Siphonobacter curvatus: one gene and its partner. The protein of the gene in region 2 binds, or shares a complex with, the protein of the main gene of each other region. Links are inferred from orthologs where the notes say so. Each region holds a gene or a part of one and is shown on either strand. Other genes may lie near its edges.

Evidence for each region.
Region 1: the proteins of C5O19_RS24225 (region 2) and dnaN are in contact, whole or in part, in a cryo-EM structure (PDB 8GIZ), measured with the Escherichia coli proteins. The link is inferred for Siphonobacter curvatus from one-to-one orthologs.

What each region holds. Positions count from the first base shown.
Region 1 is NZ_PTRA01000001.1:162,672-170,722, reverse strand. What follows is about bases 3,297-6,247. They hold dnaN (DNA polymerase III subunit beta), read right to left. Parts: upstream 5,359-6,247; coding sequence 4,234-5,358; downstream 3,297-4,233. Other genes in these bases: treF (alpha,alpha-trehalase TreF), read left to right, coding at 5,669-6,247; C5O19_RS00635 (thioredoxin family protein), read right to left, coding at 3,670-4,101. In the rest of the region: rplV (50S ribosomal protein L22), read right to left, coding at 1-98; rpsS (30S ribosomal protein S19), read right to left, coding at 184-462; rplB (50S ribosomal protein L2), read right to left, coding at 462-1,286; rplW (50S ribosomal protein L23), read right to left, coding at 1,371-1,658; rplD (50S ribosomal protein L4), read right to left, coding at 1,700-2,326; rplC (50S ribosomal protein L3), read right to left, coding at 2,379-2,996; more of treF, read left to right, coding at 6,248-7,291. UniProt on the Escherichia coli protein: Confers DNA tethering and processivity to DNA polymerases and other proteins. Acts as a clamp, forming a ring around DNA (a reaction catalyzed by the clamp-loading complex) which diffuses in an ATP-independent manner freely and bidirectionally along dsDNA.
Region 2 is NZ_PTRA01000008.1:133,225-141,312, reverse strand. The notes cover bases 3,867-6,854. They hold C5O19_RS24225 (DNA polymerase III subunit gamma/tau), read right to left. Parts: upstream 6,283-6,854; coding sequence 4,450-6,282; downstream 3,867-4,449. Other genes in these bases: C5O19_RS24220 (Uma2 family endonuclease), read right to left, coding at 6,423-6,854; C5O19_RS24230 (2-phosphosulfolactate phosphatase), read right to left, coding at 3,867-4,341. Outside these bases: C5O19_RS24250 (sensor histidine kinase), read left to right, coding at 1-793; C5O19_RS24245 (LytR/AlgR family response regulator transcription factor), read left to right, coding at 798-1,508; C5O19_RS24240 (hypothetical protein), read right to left, coding at 1,607-1,855; C5O19_RS24235 (hypothetical protein), read right to left, coding at 2,628-3,554; more of C5O19_RS24230, read right to left, coding at 3,637-3,866; more of C5O19_RS24220, read right to left, coding at 6,855-7,046; C5O19_RS26115 (hypothetical protein), read left to right, coding at 7,052-7,420; C5O19_RS24215 (aminotransferase class I/II-fold pyridoxal phosphate-dependent enzyme), read left to right, coding at 7,384-8,088. UniProt on the Escherichia coli protein: Part of the beta sliding clamp loading complex, which hydrolyzes ATP to load the beta clamp onto primed DNA to form the DNA replication pre-initiation complex.

The DNA of each region.
Region 1 (8,051 bases), on a different replicon or contig from region 2:
AATGCCTTGTTTACTTTCTGGCCGCGAATCAGATCGGCAACCAGTCGCATTTTCTGGGGCGACGTCGGGACGTTATTAAGTTTTGCGATTGCTTCCATTACTAAGTTGTCAGTTTGTGGTTCTTAGTTTTCAGTTACCAGCGATATGCCTCTGTCAACTGAAGACTGCCAACTGTAAACTGGTTTATCGTTTTCCTTTGTCCTTTTTAGCGACGTGGCCACGGAAGTTGCGGGTCGGGGCAAACTCGCCCAGTTTATGACCTACCATGTTTTCCGTCACGTACACGGGGATAAACTTGTTACCGTTATGCACGGCGAAAGTGTGACCCACGAAATCAGGAGAAATCATCGACCGACGCGACCAGGTTTTAATAACCGATTTCTTGCCTGACCCATTCATTACCTCCACTTTATTGGAGAGGCGAAAATCAATATAGGGGCCTTTTTTGAGTGAACGTGCCATTATTTCTTCCGCTTGCTAATGATTAACTTGTTGGATGCCTTCTTCTTGTCGCGAGTTTTCTTACCTTTCGCTAACAGACCCTTACGTGAACGTGGGTGTCCTCCAGAAGCCCGGCCTTCACCACCACCCATCGGGTGATCAACTGGGTTCATTGCTACACCACGAACGCGAGGACGACGACCTAACCAACGACGGCGACCTGCTTTACCCAGGCTTTCGTTCATGTGGTCGGCATTCGATACTGAACCTACGGTTGCAATACCTGAACCCAGTACCATACGGGTTTCGCCTGAGGGAAGTCGCAGAATTACGTATTTCGATTCACGTCCTACAATCTGAGCGTACGTACCAGCACTGCGGGCCATTTGACCACCTTTGCCAGGCTTCAACTCAATGTTGTGAACAATCGTACCGATGGGCAGAGCCATCAGAGGAGATGCGTTACCTACTTCAGGAGCTACGCCTTCACCAGCTACAATCGTCTGACCTACGGTCAAACCTTGGGGAGCGATGATATAGCGTTTTTCGCCATCTGCGTATTGAACTAACGCAATACGAGCCGAACGGTTAGGATCGTACTCGATCGTTTTTACTTCTGCTGAAACGCCTTGTTTATCGCGTTTGAAATCGATAATCCGGTATTTACGCTTGTGTCCACCACCGATGTAACGCATCGCACGGCGACCCTGATCGTTACGACCACCTGATTTTTTCAGAGGCTCTAAGAGGCTCTTCTCAGGTTTGCTAGCCGTAATTTCGTTAAACGTCGGGGCCGAACGAAAGCGGGTTCCCGGCGTAACAGGCTTCAACTTCTTGATTGCCATTGGATTAATTGCTACGGTCAGGCTATGTCCTCCACTGCCAGCCTAACCTGTTCAAAACGCATCCTGGAGGAGGGGGATGTTGAATTAAATGCCTTGATAGAAATCGATTACTTCACCTTCGGCAACAGTAACGATCGCTCTCTTCTTGGTGGAAGTAAAGCCAGCCGTGATTTTGGTACGCGTGCTGCGAGATTTTTTCTTCCCGATTTGACGAACCGTATTCACTGACTCAACCTTCACACCGTACATTTTTTCGATGGCCTTCTTAATCTCGACCTTGTTGGCCGTAAGAGCCACTTCGAAGCCGTACTTTCCTTGCTCGTTCTGAGCCGTTGACTTTTCAGTCAGGAGCGGGCGAATGATGATGCTCATAATCTTTTGTCGTTAATCTCCAGGCCTTTCGGACCAACGGATTAGTTCAATAATGCTTCGATTTTCTCTAACGCTCCTTCAGCAATGATCAAACGATCGGCATTCAGTAAAGCGTAGGTAGTCAACTGATCTGCGGGCAGCACGTTGGCTTTGGGCAGATTCCGAGCTGACAGGAATACATTGTTGTCAGCCGTCGGCAGAACCAGCAGGGTTTTCGTTTCACCCGCCTGGAAGGCGTTCAGAACCGAAATGTATTGCTTGGTCTTAGGAGAATCGAAAGTGAAGTTTTCGACAACGGTTACTACGCCGTCTTTTGCTTTAGAAGCCAAAGCTGATTTACGAGCCAGGCTTTTCACTTTCTTATTCAGTTTGAAGGAGTAATCGCGGGGCTTAGGACCAAACACGCGAGCACCACCTTTGAAAATGTTAGCTTTGAAAGAACCGTGACGAGCTCCGCCGGTACCCTTCTGACGCATCAGTTTACGGGTTGAGCGGGCTACTTCCCAACGTTCTTTAGCTTTGTGCGTACCCTGACGCTGATTAGCCAAGTATTGCTTTACGTCGAGCCACATTACGTGCTCGTTAGGCTCAATTGCAAACACGTCCTCAGACAGTGTTACTTTCTTCGCCGTTTCTTGGCCTTGAATATTAAATACGGACAGTTCCATTTCTTGTCAAGTGCTACGTTGAGTAGAAGCAAGTGTGAAGACTCACACGAACCTATTTCTCAAGAATTACAAATGAATTTTTGGCACCCGGAACTGAACCGCTGATCACGATCAGGTTTTGCTCAGGATACACTTTAAGTACTTGCAGGTTTTGGATTTTAACGCGGTTGTTACCCATCCGACCTGCCATGCGAAGGCCTTTGAATACCCGTGAAGGGAAAGAACAGGCACCAATCGAACCCGGGTGACGCTGACGGTTGTGCTGACCGTGCGTTTGACCGCCTACCCCACCGAAACCGTGACGTTTCACAACGCCTTGGAAACCACGACCTTTAGCCGTACCGATTGCATCGATGAATTCACCTTCAGCAAACAGCGTAGAATCGATCGTATCGCCTAAATTCAGTGATTGTTCAAAAGTTTTGAACTCTACTAACTTCCGCTTGGGAGTTGTACCGGCCTTTTTGAAGTGACCAGCCAGCGGCTTGGAAGTGTTTTTCTCTTTTTTCTCGCCGAAACCTAACTGAACAGCTTGGTAGCCATCCGTTTCGACGGTCTTTACTTGCGTCACGACGCAGGGACCGGCTTCAATCAGCGTACAAGCTACGGCGGTGCCGTCAGCGTTGTAGAGGCTGGTCATGCCAATTTTCTTCCCAATAATACCAGACATCTTCTTGATTTTTAATTGGTTATCAGCTCTCCCACCTGGGGGCCTCAGAAAACGGACTGCAAAAGTAGTGCTTTTTCTGCTGTTTACCGTATCAAGACAGAAATTCCCTGAAAAATTTTGAAAACCAGTAACGTACCGAGAAGGAAAGCGGAGAGGAGACTTGCGGGGCGTACCAGATGGGCTAAAAAAAAGCCTGTACGCATCCAAAATCCCGAGATACGGGAAGAAGCATCCTGTCAGCTTACTACTCAACTCCATTGCACCTGGGCATTCAAGTACTGGAGTCAGTAACAGTTCTGACGTTCAAAACCGGGTAAAACCGAAATTGACGTGGCAACCGAACAAATAAACTCAGTGGTCTGATAATCAGAGGTTCATACAGTTCTGCCAACCATATTGAACAGCGACCTTTTGTTCGATCTTTAAACAGAGTTGCAAAATAAGCGGTTTTCTATTTGATAAACAAGTGTTTAGGAAAAGTTTTTGTAAATTTTTCTTGACACTGTAAGAGTCTGCCTTAGCTGGTTTACAATGGGCTAGTAGCTGTTGCCGTGAAGCATCGATTATCAGGTTCTAATCTGCGTGATAACTCGCTTCTTAAATTGTATTTTTTCCATAAAAAAGAGTCGGCAAGTTTCCTTACCGACTCCTCTACCTATGTACTAGTAGTTTATTACTGCTCAATGGCTTCGTTTGCAAAGGCAATCAATTGCTCGGGCGTTTTGGCTCCTGCTTCTTTTAGTACCACTTCTCCCTCGTAATCAATGAAAAACAGCGTTGGAAAACCTTCTACGGGATAGCGATCAATCAGCTTCAATCCCTCTCCCGCTTCCATATCCAGTTTCACGTTGATAAACTTGCTGTTATACAAATCCCCTACCAGTTTGTTCGGAAACGATTTGGTTTGCATCCACTTGCAGGGACCACACCAGGTTGTATAGGCATCGAGGAAAATCATTTTGTTTTCAGCTTTGGCTTTCGCTAAGGCCTGTTTCCACGTACCGTGAAAAAACTGGATTCCCTCTTTTTTAGGCTCATCCGAAGCATTGGTCTGAAAGGTCAGTCCAGTCAGTAGCAGGACTACTACGAGTCGAAGTGTTTTCATCGTGTTAAACAAGAAGGGATTTATCAGAATCAATAACGTGAAGTTCGTTGTGAAAAGTCTTTTATCCAACGAATTAACAAATAAAAAGAGCCTTCTTTCGAAAGGCTCTTTTTATTTCATCTTTAAAAATCTTTAGGCATACGTATTAAGCATGACCGGCATCACCAGCATCAAAATGTCTTCGTTTTCGTCCTGATCGTTGGGGACCAGGATACCCGCCCGGTTGGGAGCAGACAAACGTAACTGCAATTGATTGGAACTGAGGTTATTCAGCATTTCGATCAGGAATTTCGCGTTGAAACCAATCTCCAGATCATCACCACTATAGTCACAAACCAAACGCTCGGATGCCTCATTGGAGTAATCCAGATCCTCCGCTGAAATCACGAGTTCGTCCTGCGAAATTCGCAGTCGAATCTGATGAGTCGTTTTATTGGCGTAGATAGAAATCCGACGCAGCGAACTCAGCAATTCGAGTCGATTAATCGTTAAGATATTCGGATTGTTGACGGGAATCGCGTTTTCATAATCCGGGAAACGCTCGTCGATCAATCGGCAAATCATCTTGATGTTACCGAAGGTAAAGAACGCGTTCGACTGGCTAAAATCCGCCTTTACGGTTGTGTCATCCGAAGGCAGGGAAGATTTTAGCAGGTTCAGTGCTTTCCGGGGAATGATCATGGTACTGGTATTGGCCGAACGCAGATCCTGCCGACGATACCGTACCAGCCGGTGTCCGTCCGTGGCGACGAAGGTCGCATTGCTTTCCCCCAGTTGAAGATACATCCCTGTCATGTTGGGCCGTAAATCATCGGTACTGGCTGCGAAGCTCGTATTCGCGATGGCTTTACCCAACACTTCTGCCGCTACCTCAATCGATAAGGTTTTGTTAACTGCCGGAACTTTCGGGAAGTCAATTGGATTCTCACCGGAAAGTTTGTACCGACCGTTCTCGGAGACGATTTCAGTACCGAACGTTTCGGCATCAATTTTGAAGGTAATGGGTTGTTCGGGTAAACCCCGCAACGTATCGAGGAGCAATTTAGCCGGTACAGCGATGGAACCTTTATCTGAAGATTCGACCTCTATTTCGGTAATCATAACCGTCTGCAAATCAGAGGCCGTTACCGTTAGTAGACTCCCTTCGAGTTGGAACAGGAAGTTTTCCAGAATCGGAACAATCGGATTGGACGCTACGACTCCGTTGATAGCCGCCAGTTGTTTCAACAATGCCGAAGACGAGACGATAAATTTCATTGACTATCAGAAGTTTAAACGAGTTTAAACAATGTATTTTTCGGATACCCGAAAATATAATTTAGAGGGCGAAAGTACAACATTTTATCACAAGGTGTAAGATTTATTTACCAAGAGCTAAAACTTTACGTACGTTTCTACTTCAGCTAACTATACTTCTTTTAGATATGAATCTTAGCTCTAGCTTCGTTACATACATAAATAGGTGATATTTGCCCACTTTTAGGGGCACTGTAGAGCTTTCTCTACTTTTATTGCCCTGATACTCAGAAACGTTTCTAAAAACCCTTAAGCATTATTATTTAGCTCTATGCCCTTTATACTTCGTTCATGTGTTCTATCTATTCTAGCAATTCCCTTGTTACTACTTGCCTGTACACCGGCCGAACTTCAGACTCCCCCGAGTCCTGATGTAGAATTTGGACAACTCTTTGTAGATGTCCAGATGAAGGAGCTATTCCCGGACTCCAAGACCTTTGCCGACGCGGAGCCACTCATTCCTGCCAAGCAGATTTTAAGGGCTTATGAAGAACAGAAAGATAAAGAAGGGTTCGACTTAAGGGCATTTGTTAACGAGTATTTCCGCTTCCCGGATGCTCCTAATAATCACTTTGTTTCGGATACGTCTTTGTCGCCTGAGGCTCATATCAACGCCTTGTGGCCGATCCTGACTCGGAAGCCTACGGGTGAAGTGAAGGGCTCTCTGCTGGCATTACCCCGTAGCTATGTCGTACCCGGGGGTCGTTTCGGAGAGATTTACTACTGGGATAGCTACTTCACGATGCTAGGGTTACAGGAAGCAGGTGAAGATTCTCTCATTGAAGGGATGGTTTCTAACTTCGCTCACCTCATTCGGTATCAGGGGCATGTTCCTAACGGCAACCGGAGTTACTACCTGAGTCGCTCGCAGCCACCGTACTTTTCGTTGATGGTTCGATTGCTGGCCGAAACCCGCAATAATGATCAGATCATCGCTCAGTACTTGCCCGAGTTACTGAAAGAATACTATTTCTGGATGGGGGCTACCAACGAGGATGACATGAAAAAGACGGGTGATCTTAAACCGGGTGAAGCATACCGACGCGTGGTTCGTCTACCGGGTAACTATCAGTTAAATCGGTATTACGATGATAGTGATACGCCTCGTCCGGAAGCCTATAAGGAAGACGTAGCCATCGCCCAACACACCGGCCGCAAAGCCGAAGAAGTATACCGCGACATTCGGGCGGGTGCTGAATCAGGCTGGGACTTTACCGCTCGCTGGTTCCGGGACGGCAAGACGATGGGAACGATTCATACGACGGATATTATTCCGGTGGATTTGAACTGTCTGTTGTACGAACTGGAAATGACGTTGGCAGAAGGTTATACACTGATCAATGATCAGGCTCATAGCCAAAGCTTCAAAAACCTGGCTGAAAAGCGTAAGAAGGCTATTCAGCAGTTTTGCTGGAATAAGGAAGACGGATTTTACCACGATTACGATTTCAAAGAAGCCAAACAAACACCCATTGCCTCCCTGGCAGCAGTGTATCCCCTATTCTTTAATATTGCTACGGAAGATCAGGCAAGATTAGTAGCAAAGCGATTAAAAGATGATTTCCTGAAACCGGGTGGGCTTACTACTACCTTGGTTCAAACCGGACAGCAATGGGATGCTCCCAATGGCTGGGCTCCTCTGCACTGGATGGCTATTCAGGGCTTGCGGAATTATAAAGAAATGGACTTAGCCCAAGAAATCCGGGATATCTGGGTGGAAGAAAACGTTCGGGTTTACAAAGCCACGGGCCGTATGGTAGAAAAATATAATGTGTACGACACTTCCTTGCTCGGCGGCGGCGGTGAATATCCGCTGCAAGATGGCTTTGGCTGGACGAATGGCGTACTTCTAAAGCTACTGGCAGAAGAGAAGAAGACTGAACATAAGCAGTAAAAAAAGCGAGGGCCGTATCTGATTTTACAGATACGGCCCTTTTTTTAATTCGTCAGGTGATGAAAGATTTCCCAATTCATTTGCGGTTTTAGATCGGGTTCCGTTTGTAGTACGGTCAATACTTCATTGAAAAATGCGTGATGATTGGCCCGATTCGAGAACATTATCAGCAAGACGTCTTTTTCAGGAATACGGATAACTACATTACTGAAACCGCTGGTTGTGCCGCTGTGGAATAACTCGATGGGAGATGTTCTTCGAATAAACCAGCCTAAACCGTATCCTGAACCGGGTAACTCCGGAAACGTAAAAGCTATCGTCTGCAATTTTTTGATTAAGTCTAAGGGCTTGCCCTGCTGTAAGGCCTGATGCTAGCGAAAGTAATCGGCCAGCGAGGTATACACACAGCCATCTCCCCGGGTAGCACTCGTCAGACTCTGATCGGATTCTTGCGTATTTCCTTCGTCCGTGACGGTATAACCCAAAGCCCGATGCGGATACGCTTTCCCAGCTTCGTATACAAACGTTTCTTTTAGGCCCAGGGGCAGAAACAGTCGTTCTTTCATGAACTTCCCATAAGCCTGACCGGACACCCGTTGAACCACCATGGCCAGTAAACAGAATCCTGAATTACTGTATCGAAATTGAGTCCCCGCTTTAAAGTACGTTTGCGTTTGATCCTGCAATAATTTAACTACATCTTCATCCAGAATCTGACGGTGCCAAGTACTGTCCATCAACTCTTCATAATCCCGAATAC
Region 2 (8,088 bases):
CCGGATAGCCGTCATTTATTTAGTCGAACCGTTGATTAGGACACCTCCTTTTAAGCAGGAATCTATCGGGGAGATTATGACGGATATTCCGAAGCTGGTTATGCATTATTTCGCATTGTCTTTTTCCATGGCCTGGATTTTCGCTTTTGCCAAGTTAATGAAGGATCAGTACATCGGGCAAAAGCGACGTTTAGTGTTAGAAAAGGAAAAAGCTCAGGCCGAATTATACGCCTTGAAAGCACAGCTTAATCCTCATTTTCTTTTCAATACGCTTAATAATATTTATTCCTTATCTCTGATTAATTCGCCCGTAACTTCTCAATCCATTGCAGACCTTTCCGGAATACTAGATCATGTACTGTATCGCTGCAATCAGCCATTTGTACCCATTTCCGGAGAGATTAATCTTATTAAAAATTACCTTGCTCTGGAAAAATTAAGGTATGATGAGCGGCTTCGGATCAACTTTACTCATTATATCGACCAAGATGCCCGTATTACACCGCTGATCCTGTTATCTCTGGTTGAAAATGCATTTAAGCATGGCACAAGCGATGACCTAGAAAATCCGGTAATTGATATTGCACTTGATCTCAGCGATCAAATCTTTCGTTTCAAAATTACCAATGATTTTGTAGCGGAGCCGGGCCAAACTTACGGTGATCGAATTGGACTGGCGAATATTCGGAAGCAGTTGACGTTAGTCTATAAGGATGACCATAGCCTGCTGGTTTCAGCCGAGCATAATCACTTCGACGTTACGCTACAAATCAATTTGAGGAACTATTGCTAAGCCTATGAAAGTACGATGTCTTCTGGTGGATGACGAACCCTTGGCCATCAACCTAATCAAAAACCACTTATCTCATCTGGATAGCTTTGAAGTAGTAGCCAGCTGTCCCAATGCGGTTAAAGCCCTGGAGGTACTTCGGTCAACACCCGTGGATCTTTTGTTCTTGGACATTAATATGCCTAAACTTACGGGACTGGAGTTTCTCCGAGCCTTAAAAAATCCGCCTGCCGTGATTATTACGACTGCCTATCGGGAATATGCACTGGACGGATATGACCTGGATGTAGTGGACTATTTGCTAAAACCTATCACTTTCAATCGATTCATCAACGCAATAGACCGTTACCTGAGACGTATAGCAGTGGTCAATCCGGTTGAATCCGTAGCCAGTCAGTCATTTTTGCATGTACGTGCTGCGGGTAAAATCCACCGTTTGCCCTTAGATCAGATTCTGTTCATTGAAAGTGTTAAGGATTATTTAGTCTTTCACATGCCCGATCATACCATCACGGCCAAGTACAAAATTGGGGCCATGGAATCAGAAATAAAGAGTAGGTCTTTTTTACGGGTACATCGATCGTTTATCATCAACACCGATAAGATCAGTTCTTATACCGCCAGCGAGATTCAACTGGGGAAAATCGAGATTCCGATTGGGGCAAGCTATAAGGAATACGTGTATAAATTACTGGAAAGTAGCAAGCTTAATTCTTAGCAATCGAACTAACCTTCATCAGAGTTGATAGGGGCAAGTTTCTTTTACAAATAGCGTAGTTTTAAGCGGTACTCATCAAGGATAACCGTATCGCTTCCTCATACAGAAATAAGTTCATCCTGATGAAATACGCCACTTTGCCAATTACCCTGTAAGTCATTCCAGCCACAACGAACCATTCCTTTAAATACGCGGGGACGAGGCGTCATTTCAATACTGCTAAGATCCCTCGTTTCAATGAGTTCCCGGTCCATATCCTGATCCATGCGGTTTTCTAATACTTCCCGGATTATATCCAGCTCTTTAGACCATTTTACCTTTTCGCCTACTTCGAATTTGCGTATCATAACGAGTTACGTTTATCTGTAAATCTGCTTAGACGATCTTGTAAATGCTAGCTAAAAAGGACGACCACCTTATCGCTTACGCATTCCATTTATCGAGAAAATTTATCCATTTATCGGGCAAATAATACCAAATAACGAATAGTAACAATATTTTTTAGCCTCCATGCGTGCTTTGTTAGGTAATCCGTATTCGTCCTGCCCTCTTAGAAACGGTTACCATTCAGTATTGACTCTGTTTCTGTAAAAGTAAATAACTGATATTCATTATTCCCAGCCGCTACGGGAAATGAATTAACCCCACCTTTAATACGTATAGACTTTGTCTGTTTTATACGGGCAAAATCTGTAGCTCTATTTCCGTTATGAAAAAGATTATTTATTTACTGCTTATGGCTATTGTCCTGGGAGTAATCGGCGGCTTACTCGAAAGTCATACACAAACACATGCCTCTTCACCAGGGGCCCATACCTCCCGTTAGAAGAGGTGTCATCGTTGGAAAGGATCGCGGCTGGAGTCACATACGACTTCCACGCCGTCCAAGATGCTTTGCAATAAAAAAACCGTCCGGCAAGGCCAAACGGTTTTTCAAGAATTAACCCACACCTTTAACTTAATCGGTGAATGACAAAGTTAGGGAGAGAATAGCCTGAAAACAGGATTATTCCTCCCTATTTTCATTTTATTACCATTTGTTAGTAAAAAAGAGTATTTTTTTGAATATATTTTCCTATTAACCTTCTAACTAGGGCTTTTCTTTTACAAAATTCTCCTCTAGTCCAAGCCCAGTACAACCTGATATTTTTTCTTTCCTGCTTCTCTTAACGTTAGGGTTAAAAAGTCGGTATAACTCGACATACTGAATTCCTGAAATTTTTCACCCGAGAATTCATCACTTTGCCAGCCATCCAGGCACGTTTTCATTTGCTGTATATATTCTTTGTGGACTTGCAAAGCCTGTTCTTTCGTAGGAAATTCTGCCAGAATCGTTTGATACTTCATTTTTTCCTGTTCGGTTTCCAATAAAATTTCGGAAGGCTTTCCGGGTAGAAAGGCAAAGGCGGTCTGGTAATGTTCCGTTATGCCCGCTTTCTTATCCGTACGAGTTTTCTTTCCTTTAATCCGCGAAAAATGATCTTGGTGCTGGGCTAGCAAAAAGTGAATCCGATCACAGAAACTCGCCGTTTCTGCGGGTAAGACAGATTCCGACGGAAGCAGGTATTTTCGGATCAGATAATCTCCCGTCTGGTTCGGATCGGTTGAGGAGATTCGCAACGTGTACGTACCAGACGCGGGTACTGTATATTTCAGTTTCTGGATACTAAAGCCCGGAAACTCTTCATGATCCGTTTGAGTCGTTACTTGTTTATCGGGCGTTTCCAGGGAAAAGGAAACGCGGTACCAATCCGAAGCTACTTCCAGCCGTACTTCCTCTCCGGCGTTTAGGGTCAGGGTATAGGAATCCGCGTAGCGTTTCTCAGCATCTGCTGCATCTGTTTTACTCAAAGTGCCTTTCACTACATCATACGCAAACGCCTGCCCAGCCTGCAAGGGATGAGCATCCAGAGCGGTTTGCGAAGCGGCAGGAGCCTTTACGGTTACCGTTCCTTTCTTACGGACCGGCTTACGTTTTTTTACTTGCTGAGCAAAGCTGGTAAAGGCTAGTAAGCTCAATACTAATAATAAAAAGGATTTTCTCATACACGACAGGAGAAGGGGTTTGAAACAAGAACGCAGACAGAAGCTAGCTTCTGTCTGCGTCCGGTATAAAAAAATAAGAATACTACATCCGTACCAGTTGATTGCCCCGTAAAACCGGCAGGACATCATACAAGTCATGTTGTAGACAATACGAAATGTCTTTGTGAATGCCTAATCGGTGCAGGCGGCGTACGTGGGAAGAATTAGCGACAAAGCCCAGTAAATCATTTTGAGCTCCTACGTACAAGCGTTGAGCCATCATAGCGGCGTCTTCGGAAATCATGAAGTCATTCTGCAACCGATTCACCAACGCTCCGGCAAACAGGGTATCTTCCAGGTTGGGTTTGCCTTTCCAGCCCGCACATAGCACCAGCACGTCGTACTGCTGCGTTCGCAGATAGGCTGCTAATGCTTCCAGGTTCAGAAATGACCCAATCATCACTTTCACTGCAGCCCGCGACTTAGTAATAGCCAGCGTACCATTTGTAGTGGTTACGGCAATGGTCGAACCGACAAACTTTTCGTTCATGTAACTGAAGGGAGAGTTATCCAGATCGAAACCATCGGGAGTCATGCCGTTGCGTTCTGCAGCGGCGTAGTAGCCCTGATCGCGTAGTTTAACACACTCATCGATACTCGCCACTGGAATAATCGATTGTACGCCATATGCGAAGCCAGTAACCATACAGGAAGTGGCCCGAAAAATATCCACAACCACAACAATAGCATTATCAATTTTGTGCTGATACAGCAACTCGGGAGTCAGGCAGACGTCTATTTGTTTCATTCGTGATGGGCCACGCGGAGTCATCTACTCCAATTCGCGGCGGCAAAGATACTGAATGTTAGGAGGGAAGCGGTACATCTGGCTAACAATACCGGGATTAACCAGACTTTACCAGTCGAAATCCAATCCCAGACTATTTTTTAATTCGAGCAGAGCGGGATTTTTCTCAGCGAGATAATTAAATTTTTCGGCCTGCGTATAGGGCTGACGACTCGTTTGATGTTCAACCAGAAAGCCGTGAATTTGAATTTGACCGTTCTTTAGCGTCTGCCGCAGGTACGTCAGCAAGTCCGTTTTCAAATCGCTGAGTAGTTCCAGTTGTACCGGATTGTCCAGCCCTAACTGAATAACGTGCCCTTCCAGGGTGAAAACACGATCCAGCATAACCACTTCCGTCATCGAGCCTTTTCCCCGACGAATTTCTACGAATTCTGCCCAGGCCTTGTGGAGGTCTTCTTCCGTATACGGCTGTCGAAGTTGAATAATGGCCTCTTTCTGTTCCGAAGAAGCTTCTGATTTCTCCTCGAAATTATTCAGGTCAATGGTCACCTTCAACCGGGAACTACCGTTCATCGCTTTGACTGGGCGAGCAGGCGGTGGAGGCGTAACCGGCTCCGCAGGCACTTCTGCCACCACGGGTGGAGCTATTACGGGAGCAACCACAGGGGTTGGCTCAGGTGCAGGCGTTTCTGCTACGACAGCAGGAAGGACCGGCGTAACAACCGGGGGAGGAGTAACGGCCGTTTGGCTAACTACGGGTGACGTTACGGGTTCAGTTGACTTTTTTTTTTCGGCTTCTTCCGTATCGGACTGCGTAGGCAACCCGGCCAGATTGAGTACGGAAGGCAGGTGAGCCATCTTCGAAAGCGTAATCTCAACGTGCAGCCGTTGCTGTTTCGCCTGTTTGTAATTGATGTCGCACTGACTGCCCAGGCTCATCGCCGATAGTAGGAACGACAGCGAGGTTTTCGCCGATTGTTCGAGGTAACGATTCTGGACCGATTCAGAAACTTGTAATAAGCGTACCGTCGATGGATCTTTACAGACCATCAGATTTCGGAAATGCTCGATTAACCCGACCACAAACTGGTGTCCGTCGAAGCCTTTTCGCAGAATTTCGTCGAACAGGAGCCAGGTCTGGGGTACACTTCCTGCCAACAAAGCATCAGTCAGGCGGAAGTAATAATCGTAGTCCAGAATGTGCAGGTTATTCAATACATCGTGGTAATGAATCTGACCATCCTTAGAAAAGGTAACGTTCAAATCGAACATCGACAAAGCGTCCCTTAACCCACCGTCGGCTTTCTGAGCGATCAGCTCCAGAGCATCGTACTCCGCTATAATGTCTTCTTGCTGAGCGATCGAGGCCAAGTGATCGGCCATATCCTTGATCTGAATCCGGTTGAAATCAAAAATCTGACAACGACTCAGAATCGTGGGCAGAATTTTGTGTTTCTCCGTCGTCGCCAGAATGAAAATGGCGTAGCTCGGCGGCTCTTCCAACGTTTTTAGAAACGCATTAAAGGCACTCGTCGAAAGCATGTGTACCTCGTCAATGATGTACACTTTTTTACTACCCATCTGGGGCGGATAGCGTACCTGATCGATCAGGTTCCGAATGTCTTCGACGGAGTTGTTGGAGGCCGCATCCAATTCGTGTACGTTCAGCGAAGCATTGTTCTGAAACGCCACGCAGTTTTCACATTCCCCGCAGGGTTCTACGTGATCGTCCAGACGAAGGCAATTGATCGTTTTTGCCAGAATACGGGCACAGGTCGTCTTGCCTACGCCCCGTGGACCGCAAAACAAAAAGGCCTGAGCCAGGTGATGGGTTCGAATGGCGTTTTTGAGCGTCGTTGTAATGTGCGACTGTCCCACTACCGAATCGAATGTCACCGGACGATACTTCCGTGCCGAAACCACAAACTGCTTATCTTCCATGCCGTGAAGTTACGAACGGATTTTCGTTTGTCCTTCGGGAAAGGGCCAGCTTGTTCCTCAAAAAAAGCGGCGACAAGGCTCCGTTTTTTGCGAAGATTTGCCGCCGTCCTTCTGTTCCTCAAAGCGTTACGAAAAAAGGATTACCGGATCGTAAATTCTTCTTCCGGTAAATTTTCAATCTGGTTGTACACGTCATCGATCAGCAGATACGCATCAATCGATTGCAGGTGCACCATATCCGAACCGTGCTCAGCCTGTAGTACCAGAGCCCAGTGCTGCGACTCATTTTTTCGCCATAGCTCGGCATAGATGCGACGGGAATCCACCACCAGATATTCCTGCAGACTTTCGAGACTCCGGTAGTTTTCAAACTTACTCCCCCGGTCGTAATTACTACTACCCGCCGAAGAAACTTCAATCAATACCGTCGGGTTCAGCAGCGTATCGACCTGATCGTCCGAAAATTGGGGTTCACCCGCCGTAATGGCCAAATCGGGATACGTGTAGAAATTCTTGTCGGCTACGAAAACTCGCTGATCGTCCGTGAAACAATGCCCGCTTCCCCGTTCGCTTAACTGCTCTTGGATAGCCCGGCTCAGGTTGGCCTGAATGGCATCGTGTACGCTAACGGTGTCGGCCACTCGCTCATTCAAACTACTCATGGCCAGGAGCTGGCCGTTGAAATACTCGCTTCGTACGGTTGTGGTACGCTCGATTTGCAGGTATTCTTCCTGACTAATAAATGTTCGCTGAAGGTTAGCCATAATGCATGATTTATTTAGAAGTACGAACACAAGTAACTCAAAAATTTTTTGCCAGCTACCTACGCTTAGACGTTGCCCTCTTGCAAATGTTTAGCATAAACGAGCAGAGCTTCCCGATGCCCGTAACATTTCCAGTCATTTCTTTGGCGATTCCAAAATTCCCGGATACTTTTGCCGGGTCTATTGAACACCATGGCAACTTTTCTGTACACGGCTTCTTATTATTACTACTACGCCAACGCGTAGAGCCGGGTAGGAAATTGTCTTTTCAGAAAGCATCGTCACATTCCGCAGCCGGCCCGTATGGAGTCGGTTTTTTTGTTTTATACCCAACAACATGGCAACGATTCAGCCCGCCCAGCGGCTCAACCTAGTACAGGAGTACTACTTTTCGACGAAACTTAAGGAAATCGCCGAAATGAAGAGCCGCGGCCTCGATGTGATTAACCTTGGTATTGGTAGTCCGGATTTACCTCCTTCGCCCGAAACCATCGAGGCATTGAGTAACTCCGCTCACAACCCAAAGCATCACGCGTATCAAAGTTACGTTGGGCTTCCGGCTCTGCGTCAGGCTTTTGCGGGCTGGTACCAAACGTATTTCCACGTGGAGCTTAACCCGGCGAATGAAATTCTGCCATTGATTGGATCGAAAGAAGGAATCATGCACATCGCCATGAGCTACCTCGAACCGGGTACAATCGCTCTGGTGCCCAATCCAGGCTATCCGACTTATCGGGCGGCTTCCTTGCTGACGGGTGCGGAAGTACAGGATTACGAATTGTCGGCGGAAAACGGCTGGCTGCCCGACCTGAAAGCCCTGGCTCAAACAGACCTTTCCCGCGTACGACTGATGTGGGTAAACTACCCACACATGCCAACGGGTGCTCAGGCGACCCCCGCCTTGTACGAAGAATTAGTAGCCTTCGGGAAGGAACATCATATTCTGATTGTCAACGACAACCCCTATAGTTTTGTATTGAATGAAACCTATCAGAGCATTCTTTCCGTACCCGGTGCGAAGGAAGTAGCTTTGGAGCTGAAC